DNA from 3 places in the Paenarthrobacter sp. TE4293 genome. Region 1 is predicted to be linked to each of the others. Evidence: riboswitches for the same ligand, from Rfam matches in the RefSeq annotation. Region 1 holds a riboswitch; each other region holds the start of a gene.

Region 1 (6,531 bases):
CTCTGGACCTGAAGATCGAAACCAAGCCAGACCTCACGCCTGTCACTGACGCGGACAAAGCCGCGGAGGAAGCAATCCGTGGACAGCTCTCGCGCTCCCGCCCGCGCGATGCCGTCCTCGGCGAGGAGTTTGGCAGCAGCGGGCACGGTTCACGCCGTTGGGTCATCGATCCCATCGACGGGACCAAGAACTTCGTCCGCGGCGTTCCGGTATGGGCCACGTTGATCGCACTGGTGGATGAAGGCGAACCCGTTGTGGGCGTCGTCAGTGCCCCCGCCTTGTGCAAACGGTGGTGGGCCGCCAAGGACATGGGCGCCTACACGGGCCGGTCCCTGGCTTCTGCTACCCGCCTGAAGGTCTCCAACGTTTCCAATCTGGCCGACGCGTCCATGTCTTACTCGAGCCTGACCGGCTGGAAGGAACGGGGAAACTTCGACGAGTTCCTGGGTCTCACCGATGACGTCTGGCGTACGCGTGCCTACGGGGACTTTTGGTCGTACTGCCTGGTGGCGGAAGGTGCGGTGGACATTGCGTGCGAGCCTGAGTTGAATCTGTACGACATGGCAGCCCTCGTCCCCATCGTGACGGAAGCCGGCGGCCGTTTTACCTCCTTGGAAGGCGAGGACGGACCGTTCGGGGGCAATGCCCTGGCCACCAACTCGATCCTGCACTCAGAGGTCCTGAAGCGACTCAACCCGGGCCTCGACGACCTCCTTTAGCGTTACCTGCCGAACTGACGGTAGATGGCAGTTCAGCGAATATTCGACGGCGGATGCCACCTTAATGTGGCATCCGCCGTTTTTTCTTCGGCTGATCGGCCAAATTCCACCCGGCGTAACAAAGTGCTTAATAATCCGACGTGGCTTTGGAAGGCCTGCCGGAGGTGCCCTAACCTTTTTACAGGTCACGAGTGCCAGCGCTAAACCCCGGTTTGCTGGCCGGCAACCCTCCATTCGCGGTGGGGTGCCCCGGGTGACGACCCGGCCGGTCCGGAACGGATGCGGCAAGCGCGGATCCCCCTATGGGGGTCCCTCTTGAGTGAGGTCCCATGAGCACTGTCACGTTCAACTCAAACATCATTCCGTCTTTTGCCGATGACATCCCGTCCACGTCAGCTGCCGCAACGCGCCCGCTCGCTGCGGTTACGGGAGCCGAGTTGCAGGCTCCGCTGATCCAGGGCGGACACGTCCGCTACGCCAACCTCGACTACGGCGCATCGGCACCGGCCCTGACCGTCGTCTCCGCGTACCTCAACGAAGTCCTGCCCTATTACGCCAGCGTTCACCGCGGTGCGGGATATGCCTCCCAGATCAGCACGTCCGTCTATGAAAATTCCCGGAACATTGTCCGTGAGTTCGTCGGCGGGCGCCCCGACGACTCCGTGATTTTCACCCGTAACACCACGGACTCACTGAACCTTCTGGCCGGTTGCCTTCCCCAGATCGATGGACGGCCAGCCGGGGAAGTTCTTTACCTGGACATCGAACACCATGCCAATCTGCTTCCTTGGCAGGGCGTCCCCCACCGCAGTGTGGTCGCGGCCGCAACGCTGACGGCCACCGTGGACAAACTCCGCGCGGAATTGTCGCAAGGAGGGGTCAGCCTGCTCGCCGTGACAGGTGCCTCGAACGTCACGGGTGAAATCCTGCCCATCGCCGAACTTGCTTCGCTGGCCCACGAATACGGTGCCCGGATCGTGGTGGATGCCGCCCAACTGGCCCCCCACCGCCGGATCAACATCACCGAGGCCGACGTCGACTACGTCGTGTTCTCCGGTCACAAGCTTTACGCGCCTTTCGGTGCAGGTGTCGTGGTTGGCCGTCCGGACTGGCTCGACGCCGGGACGCCCCACCTGGCCGGTGGCGGCGCCGTACGTGAGGCACGCCTGGACTCGGTCAGCTGGGCCAGTGGTCCTGCGCGCCACGAGGGCGGCTCACCCAACGTCCTCGGAGCCGCAACCCTCGCCCGGGCCACGCAGGTCCTTGCCGCCCTGGACCAAGAGGCCTGGCACGCCCACGAATCGGCCATCCGTTCGTACTTGGTGTCCGGTCTTGAAACCATCGACGGCGTGACCGTTCACCGGATCTTCACCGACTCCGTGGACACCATCGGCGTCGTCAACTTCTCCGTGGAAGGTTTCGACGCCGGACTGGTCGCCGCTTATCTGGCTGCTGAGCACGGCGTCGGGCTCCGTGACGGCCGCTTCTGCGCCCACCCCCTGCTCAAGCGACTCGGGCTGCCGTCCGGCTCCTTGCGTGCCAGCTTCGGCGTCGGCTCCCGGTTGGAGGACGCCACAAGGCTGCTCGCAGGCATCGAAGGCCTCAAGCGCAACGGACTGGGCTGGGACTACGTGGTGGACGAGGGCCGTTGGGTCCCCGCCAACGATCACCGGAGCTACCCGGAGTGGGCTCCCAACACTCCCGGCACAGCAGGCGCAGCTCCCTGCACTGTCGACTAAAAGGCGCGGCGCGCTGGACTGCGCGGTTGGCTGTACGGCACGCTCGACTGGAAGGCTCGGCCACGGCGGACTCGGCCAAGCACGATGAGTTCCCCTGGACCGGCCGTCCGGCAGCTGCGGTAAATTCGTAGGGTATCTTTCGCGACCCTCTGAAGGAGTCTTGGCGTGGCATTGCGTTCTCCGGCCGCCTCGAGCGGACAGCCCGGCATCCCGGGGCCCGCCGGACCACGTGGTCCCAAGCTGCATGCTGCCCGCCGCAACGAATTTGGCCAGAGCTTCCAAGACGGCGGAGAGCACTACGACCGCGTGCGGCCCGGATATCCGCTGGACTCCGTGGACTGGCTGGTTCCCGAAGGGGCAAAGGCAGCTGCGGACGTCGGCGCGGGGACAGGCAAGTTCACGGCGCTCCTCGCCGCGCGGGGGCTGGAGGTCGCCGCCGTCGATCCTTCCGCCGACATGCTGGAGCAATTGCGGAAGGCGCATCAACAGGTCACTGCCCTGGAAGGGACGGCCGAGGCAACTGGACTGGCGGACTCAGCATTCGACGTCGTCAGTGTTGCCCAGGCCTGGCATTGGTGCGATCCACTCCTGGCGAGCACCGAAATTGCCCGGATTCTTCGGCCACAAGGAACCTTGGGACTGATCTGGAACCAACTGGATACTGAGGTTCCCTGGGTTCACCGGCTCTCGCGCATCATGCACGCCGGAGACGTCCACAAGCCCGGCTTCCGGCCAGTCATCGGCCCGGAGTTCGCAGGCTTGGAAAGCCACTTCACCAAGTGGGAAGACGCATCGTCGCCCGAAGACATCATGGAGCTGACCAAGTCACGGAGCTACTACCTCCGCGCCAACGACGCTACCAGGGCCAAGGTCATGGGCAACCTGGAGTGGTACCTCTACGACCACCTCGGGCACAAGCCTGGCGAAACCATCCACTTGCCCTACGTGACGCAGACCTGGCGGGCGTTCAAGATCCACAGTGCCGGGCCGCGGTAGGCTGGGAGGGTGAAGACCAGTACGCCCTCCTCCTCGATCGAGGACTACGTCAAGGTCATCTACTCCTTCACGGAGTGGCAAGACAAACCCATTACGTCCTCCCAGCTTGCCCAGCGCCTGGGTGTGGCCAATTCATCGGTTTCAGAGATGGTCCGCAAGCTCAAGGACCAGGGCTTGGTGGACCACCAGCCCTACAGCGCCATCCGCTTGACTCCTGCGGGCATGCGCCTGGCCCTGGCCATGGTGCGCCGCCACCGATTGATTGAGACCTACTTGGTGGAAGAACTCGGCTATAGCTGGGACGAGGTCCACGATGAGGCCGAGATGCTGGAACATGCGGTGTCGGATACGTTCATCGAGCGAATGTCCGCCAAACTTGGCCATCCCGCCAGGGACCCGCACGGCGATCCGATCCCTTCGGCCGATGGTTCCGTTGACCTGCCGCACGCCTACCGCATGATTGAGCTGGACCAGGGCCACTCGGGCCGCATCACCAGGATCAGCGACGAGAACCCGGATCTCCTCAGGTACCTGGCAGCGGAAGAGATTGCCCTGGACGCACCGGTCGAAGTCGTCGGACGCAAGCCCTTCGGCGGGGCACTGGTGGTTCGGATTGGAAGCGGTTCCCAAGGCCGCGAGTTCGATCTTGCGGACGAAGTAACATCCGCGCTCTGGGTTCAGAGCGCTGGGGTCCACGAAGGCTGCATCCTCCCCGCCCGCTGACCCGGGCCCGGCGAAAGGTCACGTACGCTGCCCGGCCGCGCCGTCGTCGTCGGACGCTGCATCCGGTTCGCCGTCAGCAGCAGCGGACGCCCCCTTGGCAGGGTTTCTCATCCCGACGGCGGAGGCCAAGGCCCCGATCAGGAACAGTCCCGCCGTAACCAGCAGGGCGTTGTACAAGCCTTGCCGGGCAAAAACCGGCCCCACGATCAGTCCTGCAAAGGCAATGGTGATCAACCCGGCAATGCGGGCCACCGCGTTGTTCACTGCTGAACCGATCCCGGCTTCCTCGGGCGGCACGGCGCCCAGAATGGCGGCCGTCAAGGGCGCAACAAGTGTGGCGAGACCGAGGCCGAAGACGATCTGCCCCGGCAACACCTGGGTCCAATAGTTCAGTGGCTCCTGGACCGACAACGACATCAGGAATCCCACCGCGCACAGCAGCGGCCCCACCGTCATGAACCACCGCGGCCCATACTTGCCCGCCAGGCCACCGAAATACGAGGCACCCAGCATGAGGATGACCGTACCCGGCAGCAGCGCAATACCAGCCAGCGTGGCTGCCATACCGCCAACCTGCTGCAGATAGATCCCCAACACAAAGAATCCGAGGGATATCGCGCCGTAAATGGCAAGGGTTGCGAGATTACCCCAGGCAAAATTGCCGATGCCAAAGAGCCTCAAGGGCAACATGGGCTCAGCAGCCCTTGCCTCATGGACCAGGAACAGCGCCATGGCAGCAATACCGACCACCAGGGGCACCCACACCTGCGGGCTACCCCAGCCCATGCGCCCTTGCTCGATGAAGGCATAGACAGGACCCCCGAGGCCCACCATGGCCAGCAAGGCTCCCACATAGTCGATGCGTTTACTCTTATCCCTCGCTGCATCGGAAGCGCGGAGGCCTGCGAGCATAGGCCAGATGGCAATTGCCGGGATGACATTGATGAAGAAGATGACACGCCAGGAGAGAAGGTCTACCGCCATGCCGCCAATGAGCGGACCCACGATCGCGGCAGCACTGGTCCAGCCGGACCACTGGCCGATGGCTTTGGATTGGGCGGGCCCGGAGAACGAGGTGATGATCATGGCCAGGGAGCTCGGTACCAGAAGGGCGCCGGCAATTCCCTGGAGCGCCCGCGACACCACCAGGACTTCGCCCGACCACGCCAGTCCACACAACACCGACGTTGCCGCAAAACCCGCCAAGCCCCATTCAAGAATCCTTGCCCTGCCGAAATGGTCGGACAGGGAGCCAGCCACCAGAATCAAGGCACCCAACGTCAGCAGGTAGGCGTCCACCACCCACTGCTGGATTACCAGGCCGCCACCGAGCTCCCTCCCGATGGCCGGTAGTGCGAGATTGACCACAAATCCATCCAGGATCGCGATGAACGACGCCACGATCGCGACCACCAGCACACGTTTCTGAAGAGGAGTACTCGGCGGTAGGGTCACTGCGTCAGTCATGAGCACAGCCTACGCCCGCCACGTCCCGTATCGTTGAGTGGTGATCAGCAGACGTGATGCCGCATTGGCCCTTGATATTTCGATGGAAATGGCACAGCGCCACGGTATTCCGTCCCGGCTTTCCGAAGCAGAACTCCGCGAGATCCAGGACAATCCACCGGCCTGGCTGGTGCAGTCCCGCGCCAACCGGACCGGCAAGCGACCCGTCTGGGTTCACCTCACCTGCGCTGTATGCGGCTACTCCGAAGCGATCCGTCCCAAAAAATGGTGGCCGGACTTTTCCTTCGTCTACTGTGGCACCCACAGGAACAGTGACCTTCCCAAGCTCTTCCTGGGCGAGGTCCGCAGCGAATACGAAGGTGTAGGCAGTCGCTTCGTGGGCGTCGTCGATGTGCCGGAGACCAAGGCCTAACTTCAGTTCCCGCTGGCTTGTTTCACGGCTGCTGGCTCATTTCCGACGGAACAGCCACCACCTGAAGCGTCTTTCCTTCCCTGAGCACAGTCAGCGGGAAAGGTTGCCCAATGGCTTCCTCGAACAGCAGCTTCTGGAGGCTCTCGGCACTGGACACTGCCCTCCCCTGTGCCCGCAGCACCACGTCCCCCGGTTGAAGTCCGGACAGCTCCGCCGGCGATTGGGAAATCACCTCCACGACGCGCAGTCCCTCCTTCTGCCCTGTCCGCACTACAGCACTGGCATCCAATGGGATCGGCGTACTCACCAGCCCCAAGTACGCGCGGTGCACGCGCCCGTCCCTCAACAGGGACGCGATAATTCGTTGGGTCGTCGTGTTGATCGGTACCGCCAACCCGAGGCCCAATCCGGCCACCGCGGTGTTGATGCCCACGATGCGACCCCGCGTATCTGCCAGCGCACCTCCGGAATTACC
Region 2 (6,531 bases), on a different contig from region 1:
GCTGCGGCACCGTCACCACACTACTTCAGGCATCATTGCTGTATGAGCACTCCGGAAATCGAAGACATCACCATCCGCGACGACATGATCCGCCTCGGCCAGCTGCTGAAGCTCGCCAACCTTGTGGAGGACGGAGTTGAGGCCACGGAGCTCATCAAGAACGGCTTGGTCAAGGTCAACGGCGAAATCGACGACCGCCGCGGTCGCCAACTCCACGTCGGGGACACTGTGACCGTCAACGGCCAGACAGTCCGGATCGCCGCCGCCTAGGGCAACCTGGGTCACTTATGGCCCATGTTGGGGCGCTGAATGGGCCGTAAGTGACCCCGCGCTGCTTTGTCAGGGGGTGAGGACCTTGTGTGTGAGGAATTCGCCCACGTGTCCGATCTCCTGCTGGTTGATGCCGTGCCACATTCCTGTGTAGAGCACCTTGGTGAGGTCCACATGCTTGCGAACCCACCCCATGGTGTATTCGATCTTGTCCTGGGTGATGACGGGATCCTGCTGGTCCCTGCCCCAGAACATCGGCACTGTACCGTCCAGTTCCTCATCCCGGAAGGCGGCGTCAGCGCCGGCGTCGATCACAAAGCCTGAGAGCCCGACGACGGCGGCAAAGTCCGCGGGGCGGTAACGGAGCATGGTGGTAGCCATGGCCATGCCCATGGAGAAACCAAGCAGTGTCACTGAAGAATGATTGGCCTTGACGGTGTCGAGCCACGCCAGGGCGTAGTCGGCTGCGAGTTTCACGGCATCCAACGAATAATCGATGGAGGCCGTCAGCGGGAACCACGTGTAGCCCGGACCCATGGGCATCGGTGCCCGGAGGGCAGCCACCACGAATCCGTCAGGGAGCAGTCCGGCCAGGCTGAAAAGATCGTCCTCGTTGGAGCCGTAGCCATGCAACAGGACCAGGAGAGGCTTGCCGGCACGCTCAGCTTCTTCGTGGGACCACAGGACAACGGGCGCGGGGAAGGCGGGGGCTTCAGTCATGGATCCATTCTTGCAGTTACCCGCCAGTAACAACCTACGGTGGCGTAGGTTTGCCGTCAGGGGGCAGGATATGAACGTGAGTGAGAACAACCAATTGTTGAAACCCGACGATCCTGTCCAGAAACACCCGTGGAGCCGCTACGTGGCACTGGGTGACTCGTTCACCGAAGGGATCGGCGATCCCGAGCCGATGAACCCCGGCGGCCACCGCGGCTGGGCGGACCGGGTTGCGGAGGAACTGGGCCGGGGACACGAGGACTTCGCCTACGCCAACCTCGCCATCCGGGGCCGGCTGCTCCAGCAGATCGTCGATGAGCAAGTGGGGCCCTGCCTCGAACTGCAGCCCGATCTGGTCTCCATTTCAGCGGGCGGCAACGACCTCATCCGGCCCGGGGGCGACCCGGACGTACTCGCCGCCAAACTCGATGCCGCGGTTGGCGAGCTGGGTTCCGGTGGCGCCACAGTGGTGTTGTTCAACGGTCCCGACACCGCAGCCTCTGTCCTGGGGCGCATCCGCGGCAAGGTAGCCATCTACAACGAGAACCTCAGGACAGTCGCTGCGCGGCACGACGCCGTGATTGCCGACATGTGGTCCTTGCGGCAGTTGGCCGATCAGCAGATGTGGGATGCCGACCGGCTGCACTTCTCACCCCTTGGCCACCACACCATCGCCATGATGGTCTTGGAGTCTCTTAACGTCCAGCACACCCTGGAACCTTTGGTTGCCAAGCCGCTGCCTCCGCGCACCTGGCGCGAAGCCCGTTCGTCCGACCTTGTCTGGGCCCGGGAGTACTTTGTTCCGTGGGTTATCCGCCGGCTGCGGCACCAGTCCTCGGGCGACGGCATCACCCCAAAGCGCCCGACGCCGGGACCCGTCTTCGGGCCCAGCGGCACTTTGCTGCCACGGAGCTAGGGTGACATTCCAGGTATTCGGGTGCCGAAGTGGCAGATGATGTGGCCCGCTCTGCGGAGAACGTCCGGCGCCTGCGCCTGAGGAGACAGCAGCTGCGGACCCCGGCCGCCGGTCCGGCGGGCGAGGTGGTCCGAAACCTGCTCGCCGTCCAGTCACAGGAGTTTCCGTATGCGCGGTGGACGCTTGCCCAACGGACGTCGGCCGCCACTTCTTCCGACGTGGAGCAGGGCGTCGCCGATGGAACGATCCTGCGAACCCACATCCTCCGGCCCACCTGGCACTTTGTGCACCGGGACGACCTCGGCTGGTTGATGGGGCTCTCGGCCGACCGGCTCCATCAGGGCAACAAGGGCATGTACCGGCAAACAGGGGTGGATGCGGACTCGGCCTTGCTCAGTGGCCGGATCCTGGCCGCGGCGGTGGCCGGAGGCGCCCACAAGACCCGCGAAGAACTGGCTGAGGTCATGGGGCAGGCGGGCTTCCCCAGCAAAGGCCTGGGTTTCGTTTATCACCTCATGCATGCCGAAATCAGCTGCATCCTGGTGAGCGGAGCACCCGTGCGCTCGGCCGGCGGCGCCCTGAAACAGACGTATGCCCTGTTCGAGGAGCGCGTGCCTGGCTTGGTTCGTACGGCACTCTCCGGGGAGGACCGTGAACGGGCCTTGGGGCACCTGGCACTGCGGTACTTCGGCAGCCGTGGACCCGCCACCGTTAAGGATTGCGCCGCATGGTCCGGGATGACCATGAAGGACGTCAGGCTGGGCCTCCGCGTCGCGGAGGAGCTCTCCCCCGGGACCTTGGCGTCGGTCTCCTTCGACGGCTTCGAGTTCCACCTTGACTCCGGGGACGTGGAGAACCTCGTCAACGGCGGGGATCGTGCTCCGGCCAGGGAATCCGCGCTCCCCCGCGTTGACCTTATCCAGTGCTACGACGAGTACGTCATGGGCTACTCGGAATCCCGAAGCTACCTTGGCGGGACAGCACCGTACTTGCCCGAGGACAACGGACCAATGCACGTGGTCCTGCTGGATGGCAGGTTGGCCGGATGGTGGCGGCACAGCTTCTCCGGCGGGGCGTGCCGGGTGGAGGTCCGAATGAACCAGCCCACCACCCCGCCGGAACAGCTGGCACTGGAGGCCGAGGTTGAACGCTATGGACGGTTCCTGGGGATGGACACCAGGCTGCTCTGACGCATCCGGGGTGGCATCAGGTGGCAGGGCTAAGCTGGGATAAGACCTAGGAGGCCTGCACTGTGAACAATCTGATCTTCTGGATCATCGTCTGCTCGTGGCTGATTCCACTCGGGATCCGTATGTACAACCGTTCCCGCGCACGCCGGATCCAGGACGGAACCTTCCGCGGTCCCGGCTATCGGCAGCAGCATCTGCCTGGCCCGGGGTATCCCCAACAGGACTACCCGGGGTATCCGGAGTATCCGGGGCAACCCCACCCTGGACCCGCCAACCCGCAGCAGGATTACCCGGGGTATCAGTCCCCGCCGAGCGTCATCCGCCCCGCGGAATCGGCACCGCAGGCCGGTCCGCCGTCGAGCCCTTCATCCCCCACACCGTTTCCCTCGGCCAGCGGAACGGAGCCGCAAGGCTACCGGGCCCGAAAGCTGGCAGAGCTCGATGCGAAGTTCAGCAACGGGGAAATCGCCATGGAGGACTACATGAAGCAGCGCGGCCAGATCATGAACGGCTAAGCCGGCCTGTGCAGGCCGACGGCGCGATCTAAGCGAAGAACGCTTCGCGGAGTTGCGCCGAGAGTTGTCCGATTTCCGTCAGGAAGCCGTCGTGGCCGATGGGTGCCTCGATGACATGGACCGGCACATCCCCCGGCAGCGCTGCCGCCAATTCCCGGGACTGTGCCGGGAAATATAGCCTGTCGCTGTCCACCGCCGCCACGAAGAATTCCGCGGTGGTGCGCGATAACGCCGCTTCCAGCGATCCGCGTCCACGCGCAACGTCATGGGACATCAGGGCTTCGGTAATGGCGATGTAGCTGTTGGCATCAAACCGCCGGACAAGCTTGGTCCCCTGGTGGTCCAGGTAGCTTTCCACCTGGTAGCGGCCGCGCTCCCCCAGCACCGCAGCGGCCAGGGGTGTCTCCTGGTGCTGCGCTTCCCGGCCAAAGCGGAAATCCAGTTCCAACGCCGAGCGATAGGTGATGTGCGCAATGCGCCGGGCCAAGGCGAGCCCGCGCTCAGGGGCAGTGCCACCGTAGTAGTCGCCGTTGTTGAAGTTCGGGTCCTGCCGGATGGCCAGGGTTTGGGCCTGTGCAAAGGCGATCTGCTCAGCCGTGCTGTACGCGCCTACAGAAATCACGGCGCAGCGCTTCACCCGCTCGGGGAACGTCGCAGCCCATTCAAGCGCGCGGGCTCCACCCATCGAACCGCCCAATACGGCATGCCAGGCGTCGATCCCGAGGGCGTCGGCCAGCCGGGCCTCCGCCTCGGTGCTGTCACGCAAGGTGACCAACGGGAACCGGGAGCCCCAGGGACGCCCGTCCGGCGCCTCGGAGGAGGGTCCGGTACTGCCGTAGCAGCCGCCCACGATATTGATGGAAATGACGAAGAACCTGTTGGTGTCGATGGTGGCACCGGGGCCAACCAACTGCTCCCACCAGCCCTCTTCATCAGTGGCTCCGCGGGCGACATGCGTGCTTCCCGTCAGGGCATGCTGGATGAGCACAGCGTTGGACGCATCCGCGTTCAGCTTCCCCCACGTTTCATACGCCAGGACAACATCCGGGAGGAAACCACCGGCCTCAAGGTCCAGCGGTCCAATCCCGGCGTACTTGACGGTCCCGTCGTCTTCTCCGGATTGTGGAAGGGCTGTAGCAGTAATGGTCATTCCTTTGACACCTATCCTCGCGCTTGCCTGTCGCCTTGCGTGCGAACAGGCCAGGTCTTCACCCGGGGCACCCCACCGCGGAGGAGGGTTGCCGGCCAGCAAGCCGGGGCTGTCTGCTGGCACTCATGACCTAATACGAAGAGTCTAGGAAAAACAGGGCGGTTCTGGCGAAGAATGTGACACCAGTGTGACGGTTTAGGACGGCTTCGTTCACGAACGGGCGCCCCGGAATGCCGCCCGGCGAATAATCGTCGGTCCGGGCGGCCTTCCAGTAAAGGCGTCGGGCGCGGTCGCGCCGTGTCTTCCAGGGGCGGCTCAGGCGCCCTTGGCTGCCCGGAATCCGGCCTCGAGGTCGGCAATGATGTCATCCACGTGCTCGATACCCACGGACAACCGCACCAGCCCCGGATTGACGCCCGCAGCCACCTGCTGCTCGACCGTCAGCTGGCTGTGCGTGGTGGAGGCCGGGTGGATCACCAGCGAGCGGACATCTCCAATGTTGGCCACGTGGGAGTGCAGTTCCAACCCATCCACAAAGCGCTTGCCCGCCTCGACGCCGCCCTTGATGTTGAACGCGACGATGGCGCCCGTTCCACGGGGACCGTACTTCCGGCCACGGTCGTACCAAGGGCTGGACGGCAGGCCCGCATAGGCGACCGACTCGACGTCGTCGTGGGTTTCAAGCCATTCGGCAACCTTGGTGGCGTTGGACACGTGGCGCTCCACGCGCAGGCTCAGTGTCTCCAGGCCCTGGGCGATCAGAAAGGCATTGAACGGGGAAACGGCGGAGCCAAGGTCGCGAAGAAGCTGGACCCGCGCCTTCAGGATGTAGGAGAGGTTGGCGCCAAGGGCACCATCCTTGCCCAGGTCGCGGGCGTATACGAGTCCGTTGTAGCTCGGATCCGGGGTGTTGAATCCCGGGAAGCGTTCCGGGTCCTGGCCGAAGTCGAAATTGCCGGAGTCCACGATGACCCCGGCGATGGCTGAACCGTGGCCGCCCAGGTACTTCGTGGCCGAGTGGACCACGATATCGGCGCCCCACTCGATGGGACGGATGAGGTAGGGCGTGGACAGTGTGTTGTCGACGATGAGCGGCACGCCGGCCTCATGCGCGACACGGGCGATGCCTTCAATGTCCAGGACGTCCTGGCGCGGGTTGGAAACAACCTCGCCGAAGAACAGCTTGGTGTTCGGTTGGACGGCGTCACGCCACTGGTCCAGGCTGTCCGGGTCCTCCACGAACGTGACCGAGATTCCGAATTTCTTCAGGGTATGGGCCAGCAGGTTGTACGTACCGCCATACAAGCTGGGGCTGGCCACGATGTGGTCCCCGGCCTCCGCAATGTTCAGGATGGCGAAGGTTTCCGCAGCCTGGCCCGAGCTGAGCAGAAGAGCACCCAAGCCGCCCTCGAGGCTCGCGATCCGCTGTTCCACGGCATCCTGCGTGGGGTTGCCGATCCGGGTGTAAATGGGTGCGAGCTCGGCCAGCGCAAAACGATTGGCTGCACTCTCGGCGCTGGGGAACACAAAGGACGTGGTCTGGTAGATCGGCAGCGACCGGGCGCCCGTAGCCGAGTCGGGCTCCTGGCCTGCGTGGATCTGGCGGGTTTCGAAAGACCATCCTTGGGACATGGAGTTCTCCTGTTCGTGGCGCATGGGTTCGGCGGAAGTGCTGCGGGTGAGCTGTGGCCAGTCTAGGAAGTGTCCGGAGCCTAAGACAGCTTTGTGACGCCGGTGGAATCTTTCGGTCTTTTCGCGTCCCTGCGTGACGCC
Region 3 (6,531 bases), on a different contig from region 1:
CGGCCGCACTCCCGAGCCGCCCCGGCTGAATCCGATCAGGCGTGCGAGGATCACTGCCCGGGCCGCGGCGCGGTCCAGATATTCGCCCACCCCGCTGTTGTGGTACCTGACCACCTGGACCTGATAGGCCAGGAGCGACTTCTCCTCCACATCCGTGTCCCGACCGGACCCGAGAAGGGTGTTGAGTCCATAGACCCGTTGTCCGGACGCCGCCGTGCGCTCCAGTATTTCCCGGGAACGTCCGATCAAAGACAACGCATCTGGGTTGAGTTTCACGTGGAACGTGAGGTCTTTGGCAGCCAAGGCAACACTTCTCGCAGTCACCGGTGCCGTCCCGAGGAGAAAGGTCCGTGTTTCGGAAGAGACCATCAGAAGTCCAAGAGATTCTGCCGGAACCCACCGTTGCCGTAACTCTTCCTCAACAGGCCGCGGCGACGCAGCTCCGGGGTGAGCTTGTCCAGCACCCCGTGCACCGTCACCGGATCCACGAAGCCGGAGAAGAGGAAGCCGTCTCCACCCACTGCAGAACCGGTCTCCTCCAGGTAGTCGGCGATTTCGTCCGCTGTTCCGATGATCGAGTCGCCGGCACCGCCGCTGCGGGCCTGCAGGATCTGGCGCAGCGTGGACCCTGGGGGCGCGGCCTTGGCAAAGTGTTCCAGCGTTCCCTGGTTGCTGTTGGTGCTCAGCTCGGGAAGGGGCTCGTCCAGGTCGAACTTCTTGAAGTCGATCACGGAAAGGTAGGAGATGGAGTTGAGTTGGCTGTCGATGTCCCGTTGGGTGAGCTCCCGGCGTTGCGCCCGCAATTCCTCTGCCTCGGCGGTAGAGCCAACCACAGTGGGCTTGAGCACGAACAGGACCTTGACGTCGTCGGGGTTCCTGCCGGCTTTGGCAGCCTCGGCGCGGATCGAGTCCCGGTAGGACTTCATGCCGTCGACGCCCCGGGCCAAGGCAATGGCAACATCGGCATGGCCTCCTGCAAACGCCTTGCCCCGAGGCGAAGCCCCAGCTTGAACCAGCACCGGCTCCTCCGGCAAAGGCGCCGTGTTCAACGGGCCCCGCACCTTGAAGAAGTCGCCTTGGTGGTTGATCGGGTGCACTTTGGTGTGATCGGCGAACACGCCGGCGTCAACGTCCTCAATCACGGCGCCTGGTTCCCAGCTGCGCCACAGCCGCCGGACGACGTCGACGAATTCCTCAGCTTTCTCATACCGCAGATCGTGTTCAATCTGCTGGTCCAGCCCATAATTCTGCGCGGCAAGGTCGCTCCCTGAGGTGACCACGTTCCACCCCAATTGCCCCTCGGAGAAGTGCTGCAAAGTGGCCAGGAGCCGGGCAGCTGTGAAGGGCGGGTAGAAGGAGGCGCTGACCGTCGGCACGATCCCCAAGTGTTCGGTGGCAGAGAGAAGGTAGGGAACCAGCGCCAGCGGATCGTGTTTGGGCGCGAACGAAGCATGGGCCAGGGATACCTCGGCCGAACCACCATAGGTGTCCGGCACCGTGAGGGAATCCTCGATGATGAACAGGTCCAACCCGGATCGCTCAAAAGCCCGGACGGCTTCCTGGTAAAGGGCGGGTTTCTTCCAGTCGTAGCCCAGTCCGTAGCCCGGCGTCCCCCATCCCTGAACACCGAATCCGTGGCCCACAAACCATCCAAAATGCAGCATGGGCTTGAGTGTAGAACTGCTCTGTCCGTTCACCACGACCTGATTTCATGCGAAGTTACAGGGGGTCGTACTGGGTCAATTATGCTCCCGGGACGTCACATTTGAACGTCCCCCGGACCGGTCCGGATTTCCACATACGGCGTTCGCCGTGTTCCGCAAAGAGCAGGGGTCGGGAATGATCGCAGTATGAGTGCAGCAACCACCCGTCCTTCAGCCAAGGACCGGCTATCCGGCGTCTGGGCCCTCAAGGGCTACCAGCGTGAATGGTTGCGGCACGACATCATCGCCGGTGCCGCACTGTTCGCCCTCCTGGTGCCGGCGGGGATGGCCTACGCGCAGGCCGCCGGGCTTCCTCCCGTCACCGGGCTCTACGCGACTGTCATCCCGCTTCTCGTGTATGCCGTCGTCGGGCCTTCCCGCATCCTGGTCCTCGGCCCCGACTCGGCTCTCGCCCCGCTGATCGGAGCGGCGGTCATCCCCCTGGCGGCGGGCGGCAGCGACAAGATCGTGGCCCTGGCAGGGCTCCTGGCGTTGCTGGTTGGCGCCATTATGCTGGCCGGTTCCGCACTGAGGCTGGGTGCGATCACCGGCCTGTTGTCCAAACCGATCCGGCTCGGGTACCTGAACGGGATCGCGCTGCTGGTGGCGCTGTCGCAATTGCCGGCGTTCCTGGGAATAGAGGCCGACGGCGATATCTGGCAAAAGCTCGCTAAGGTCACCACCGGGGTAATCACTGGTGGGGTCAACCTCTCCGCGCTGCTGGTGGGAGTGGGTTCGCTGGCGCTCATCTGGATCCCGAGGTTCCTGAAGTGGAAGGTGCCTGGCGTTTTGTTGGCGGTGGTTGGCTCCTGCGTGGTGACGGCGCTCTTCGACCTTGACGACGACCTGAAGGTCACGGGGGTTCTCCCCCAGGGCCTGCCCATGCCCGCACTCGACGGCATCGGCTGGGTGGACGCCCTGACTCTGCTCCCGGCCGCGGCGGGCATTGCCCTCATGGCCTTCGCAGATACTGGCGTCCTCTCCCAAACCCTGGCCGCCAAGGAAGGCAAGCGGGTGTCCGGCAACAGGGAGATGGCAGCGCTCGGGGCGGCAAACGCTGCCACAGGATTGCTCGGTGGATTCCCCATCTCCGGAAGCGCCTCCCGGACACCGGTGGCAGTAGACGCCGGAGCCAAGTCGCAACTGACCGGTGTCGTGGGAGCAGCCTTGGTGCTGGCGTTCATGCTGCTGGCTCCGGGAGTGACCGGATACCTGCCCTCGGCGACCCTGGCCGCCGTCGTCATTGCCGCAGCAATCGCCCTGGCAGATCCGGCCGGCGTCAAAAGACTCCTGGGCATGAGCCGAAGCGAGTCCGTAGTGATGCTGGTGGCATTCCTGGGGGTCCTGACAGTGGGTGTCCTCCAAGGAATAGTGGTAGCCATTGCCTTGGCCCTCCTGGATTTCGTCCGTCGGGCGTGGGATCCGTATCGCACCGAACTCGGCACAGAAGAAGGCGTCCCCGGCTACCACGACCTCGAACGGCACCCCGAAGGCAAACGCATCCCCGGGCTGTTGATCCTCCGCTTCGATGCACCCCTGTTCTTCGGCAACGGGCACGTTCTGGCCAGCTTCGTGAGGGAACAACTGGATGAGGCCCCCGACGAAGCCGCGGATCCCGTAGGCCACGTCATCCTTGCCGCAGAACCCATCACCGGGATCGACACCACGGCCTTGGACGATCTGGTCACCCTGGACGAATGGCTGGCCAGCAAAGGAGTGGACTTGGTGTTCGCCGAGCTCAAAGGGCCGGTGAAGGACACGTTGCTCCGTCTTGGCACGGCGGCCCGTTTCACGCCGGACCATTTCTTCCCGACCGTCGGGGCTGCGGTGCGGGCCCTGAAGGACCACTAGCCGATGCAGCCGCCGATTACGCAACATGACGACGCTGCAACCGCCTGCAAGTGCAGCCCGATGCCCGTGGATGTTACGTTTTTCTTGAGTAATGAGTACCAGCGCAAAGCCCTGACTTGCTGGTCGGCAACCCTCTCTCCGGCGGGGTGCCTCAGGTGACTACTCGGCGTATCGACACTTCGAACTGCAAGCGTGACTGAGGAGCACCAGCAATGCCTGAACCCACTGAAGAAAAACTCTCATACCGCCTGATTACAGGCCCGGATAACCGTGAATTCTGCGAGCGTATCCACAACTCCCTCGCCGAGGGCTATGTGCTCCATGGCAGCCCGGCCGCGACCTTCAACGGCACGGACGTCATCGTTGCCCAGGCCATCGTGCTCCCCGCCGCGATCGCCAACGCTGATGCCGCCGTCGCCAATGCCGTAGACCAGCTGGAAAACGACGACGACCAGGAAGCATTCGAGGGCCACGCATGAGCTACGCAGGCGACCTGACCCCGCAGGACGCGTGGGCCAAGCTCGAAAAGGGCGCCATTTTGGTGGATGTCCGCACCGAAGCCGAATGGGCCCACATCGGCATCCCCGACACCAAAGCCACCGAGAACGATCCCCTGTTCATCCAGTGGAACCTCGCCGGTGGCATCCCGAACTCCCGCTTCATCGACGATCTGCAGCAGCAGGCACCCGAGGATGACGCCGTGGAGCTCGTCTTCATCTGCCGTTCCGGACAGCGTTCCATCTCGGCCGCCGTCGCTGCTACGCAAGCCGGTTTCACCGCCTACAACGTCCTTGAGGGCTTTGAGGGCGAACCGGACCGCTACGGTGAGCGCACCGTCAACGGCTGGAAGAACCGTGGCCTGCCAACGAATCTGGGGACCGAGTAAGTGACTTTTAATCCCGATGCCGCCGGCTGGAGCCCCGACACCCAGGCCGTCCGCGGCGGCCTTGACCGCACCAACTTCCAGGAAACCTCCGAGCCCGTTTTCCTGAACTCCGGATTCGTGTACGAGTCGGCCGCTGCTGCCGAGCGTGCCTTCACCGGAGAAGACGAACGCTTTGTCTACTCCCGCTATGGCAACCCGTCCGTGGCTACTTTCCAGGAACGGCTCCGGCTGCTCGAAGGCGCCGAAGCGTGCTTTGCGACGGCGTCCGGCATGTCCGCGGTGTTCACAGCCCTGGGTGCCCTGCTGGCTGCCGGTGACCGCGTGGTTGCCGCCCGGTCGCTGTTCGGCTCCTGCTTCGTCATCCTCAACGAGATCCTGCCGCGCTGGGGCGTGGAAACGGTATTCGTGGACGGGCCGAATCTGGAGCAGTGGCGTGAGGCCCTTTCCGTGCCTACTACCGCGGTGTTCTTTGAGTCTCCGTCCAACCCCATGCAGGAGATCGTCGACATCGCTGCCGTCAGCGAACTGGCGCATGCCGCCGGGGCGACTGTCGTCGTCGACAATGTCTTTGCCACTCCCCTGCTGCAGCGCTGCGGTGAGCTGGGTGCGGACGTCATCGTCTACTCCGGCACCAAGCACATCGACGGCCAGGGACGTGTCCTTGGCGGCGCGATCCTGGGCACCAAGGAATTCATCGAGGGTCCGGTCAAGCAGCTCATGCGGCACACAGGCCCCTCGCTGTCCGCGTTCAACGCCTGGGTGCTGACCAAGGGCCTGGAGACCATCGGGCTGCGGGTGAACCACAGTTCTGCGTCCGCACTGAAGATCGCCGAGTGGCTGGAGCAGCAGCCTGCCATCAGCTGGGTCAAGTACCCGCTGCTGAAGTCCCACCCACAGTACGAGCTCGCCGCGAAGCAGATGAAAGCCGGCGGCACTGTGCTGACGTTCGAGCTGTCCCCGTCCACTGGACGTTCTGCCAAGGAGGCCGCGTTCGCATTGCTCGACGGCCTCCGCGTCATCGACATCTCCAACAACCTGGGTGACTCCAAGTCGCTCATCACCCATCCGGCCACCACCACCCACCGGGCCATGGGCCCCGAGGGACGTGCGGCGATCGGACTCAGCGACGGCGTGGTCCGTCTGTCTGTGGGACTGGAAGACGTGGACGACCTCATCCTGGATCTGGAGAAGGCCCTCAAACAGGTCTAACCTTGCTGCCATGAGCGGGAACCACCCCTACCGCCGTGCCGGAGCGACCATCGTTGCCGGCACGGTGGTGTGGTTCGTCGGCATCTCCCCGGTCTCCCGTGTCTACATCACCCCCGACAATGCCGAACGCCTGCGCATGCTGACAGCGGGCCAACGCGGCTGGATCGCGGGGCAACATCTGACCGCTGTGGGAACCGTCGCCGTGCCGGTGGGATTCGCAGCGTTCGCCCGCGCGCTCCCCGGCAAGGACGCCTCGCGGAGGACGGCGGGAAAGTGGGCTCTCGCAGCCGCCGGAGCGTTGCTCGCCGGCGCCCCGCTGTTCGTCTCAAGCCTCGCCCGGCGTGCTGCCGACCTTGAGGGTTTCGCCTACCGCAGGGGCTCAAACGCCCCGTTCCTGGCGTACTCCGGACTCCATGTTGTGGCGCTGGCTGCCCTCGGCGGGAGTCTTTTGTCCCTGCCCACACAACGCTGGATCGGGCTCACTGCTGCAGCCAGTGCGCCCCTTTACGGCGCCATCCTGGTAGCGAAAAAGGACATCCCGCCGTTCGTCTTCTACGCGGTGGAGGGGCTCGTCGGCGCGTACCTGATGATGTGGGAAGACCCGGACGCTAAGGCCTCCTGACCCGCGTCAGCATCGGCGCCGGTTCCCTGTGCGCGTCGGCGGTCGCACCACGCACCGTCATTTTCGCTGCATGGCCCACGACGGCGGCCAAGGCGTCGCTGGTGGGTGGACTGTCCGGCTGGCTCTGCCCGCTGCGTTGCCTTTCGTTGTAGCGGGCAGCGGTTTCGCGTTGTTCGCGGGCACCGTTGCCCCTTCCCAAAAGGTCCGAAATCCCTGCTTTGACCAGCTCCAACTCGCCTTGGTCATCCAGCACCGGGCTC

The links. A riboswitch is a leader RNA that binds a small molecule or an ion and turns the genes downstream of it on or off. The one in region 1 is predicted to bind S-adenosylmethionine.
Region 2: it holds a riboswitch for S-adenosylmethionine, as region 1 does, so the genes downstream of both, metX (homoserine O-acetyltransferase MetX) here and QF015_RS09950 (aminotransferase class V-fold PLP-dependent enzyme) in region 1, are expected to answer to the same signal.
Region 3: it holds a riboswitch for S-adenosylmethionine, as region 1 does, so the genes downstream of both, QF015_RS12660 (DUF1737 domain-containing protein) here and QF015_RS09950 (aminotransferase class V-fold PLP-dependent enzyme) in region 1, are expected to answer to the same signal.

What each region holds. Positions count from the first base shown of each region.
Region 1 is NZ_JBNJRY010000004.1:230,160-236,690, forward strand. It holds gene hisN (histidinol-phosphatase) at 1-719, shown strand, start outside; SAM riboswitch class IV at 903-1,016, shown strand; gene QF015_RS09950 (aminotransferase class V-fold PLP-dependent enzyme) at 1,049-2,458, shown strand; gene QF015_RS09955 (class I SAM-dependent methyltransferase) at 2,630-3,454, shown strand; gene QF015_RS09960 (metal-dependent transcriptional regulator) at 3,464-4,177, shown strand; gene QF015_RS09965 (MFS transporter) at 4,196-5,644, opposite strand; gene QF015_RS09970 (hypothetical protein) at 5,727-6,056, shown strand; gene QF015_RS09975 (S1C family serine protease) at 6,079-6,531, opposite strand, start outside.
Region 2 is NZ_JBNJRY010000009.1:174,580-181,110, forward strand. It holds gene QF015_RS18200 (DMT family transporter) at 1-19, opposite strand, end outside; gene QF015_RS18205 (RNA-binding S4 domain-containing protein) at 43-270, shown strand; gene QF015_RS18210 (alpha/beta hydrolase) at 340-990, opposite strand; gene QF015_RS18215 (SGNH/GDSL hydrolase family protein) at 1,061-1,903, shown strand; gene QF015_RS18220 (winged helix DNA-binding domain-containing protein) at 1,933-3,093, shown strand; gene QF015_RS18225 (hypothetical protein) at 3,156-3,608, shown strand; gene metX (homoserine O-acetyltransferase MetX) at 3,637-4,758, opposite strand; SAM riboswitch class IV at 4,773-4,889, opposite strand; gene QF015_RS18235 (bifunctional o-acetylhomoserine/o-acetylserine sulfhydrylase) at 5,074-6,414, opposite strand.
Region 3 is NZ_JBNJRY010000005.1:327,041-333,571, forward strand. It holds gene QF015_RS12645 (aromatic amino acid ammonia-lyase) at 1-369, opposite strand, end outside; gene QF015_RS12650 (NtaA/DmoA family FMN-dependent monooxygenase) at 369-1,697, opposite strand; gene QF015_RS12655 (SulP family inorganic anion transporter) at 1,851-3,554, shown strand; SAM riboswitch class IV at 3,642-3,753, shown strand; gene QF015_RS12660 (DUF1737 domain-containing protein) at 3,767-4,033, shown strand; gene QF015_RS12665 (rhodanese-like domain-containing protein) at 4,030-4,440, shown strand; gene QF015_RS12670 (O-succinylhomoserine sulfhydrylase) at 4,441-5,649, shown strand; gene QF015_RS12675 (hypothetical protein) at 5,660-6,271, shown strand; gene QF015_RS12680 (glutamate--cysteine ligase 2) at 6,258-6,531, opposite strand, start outside.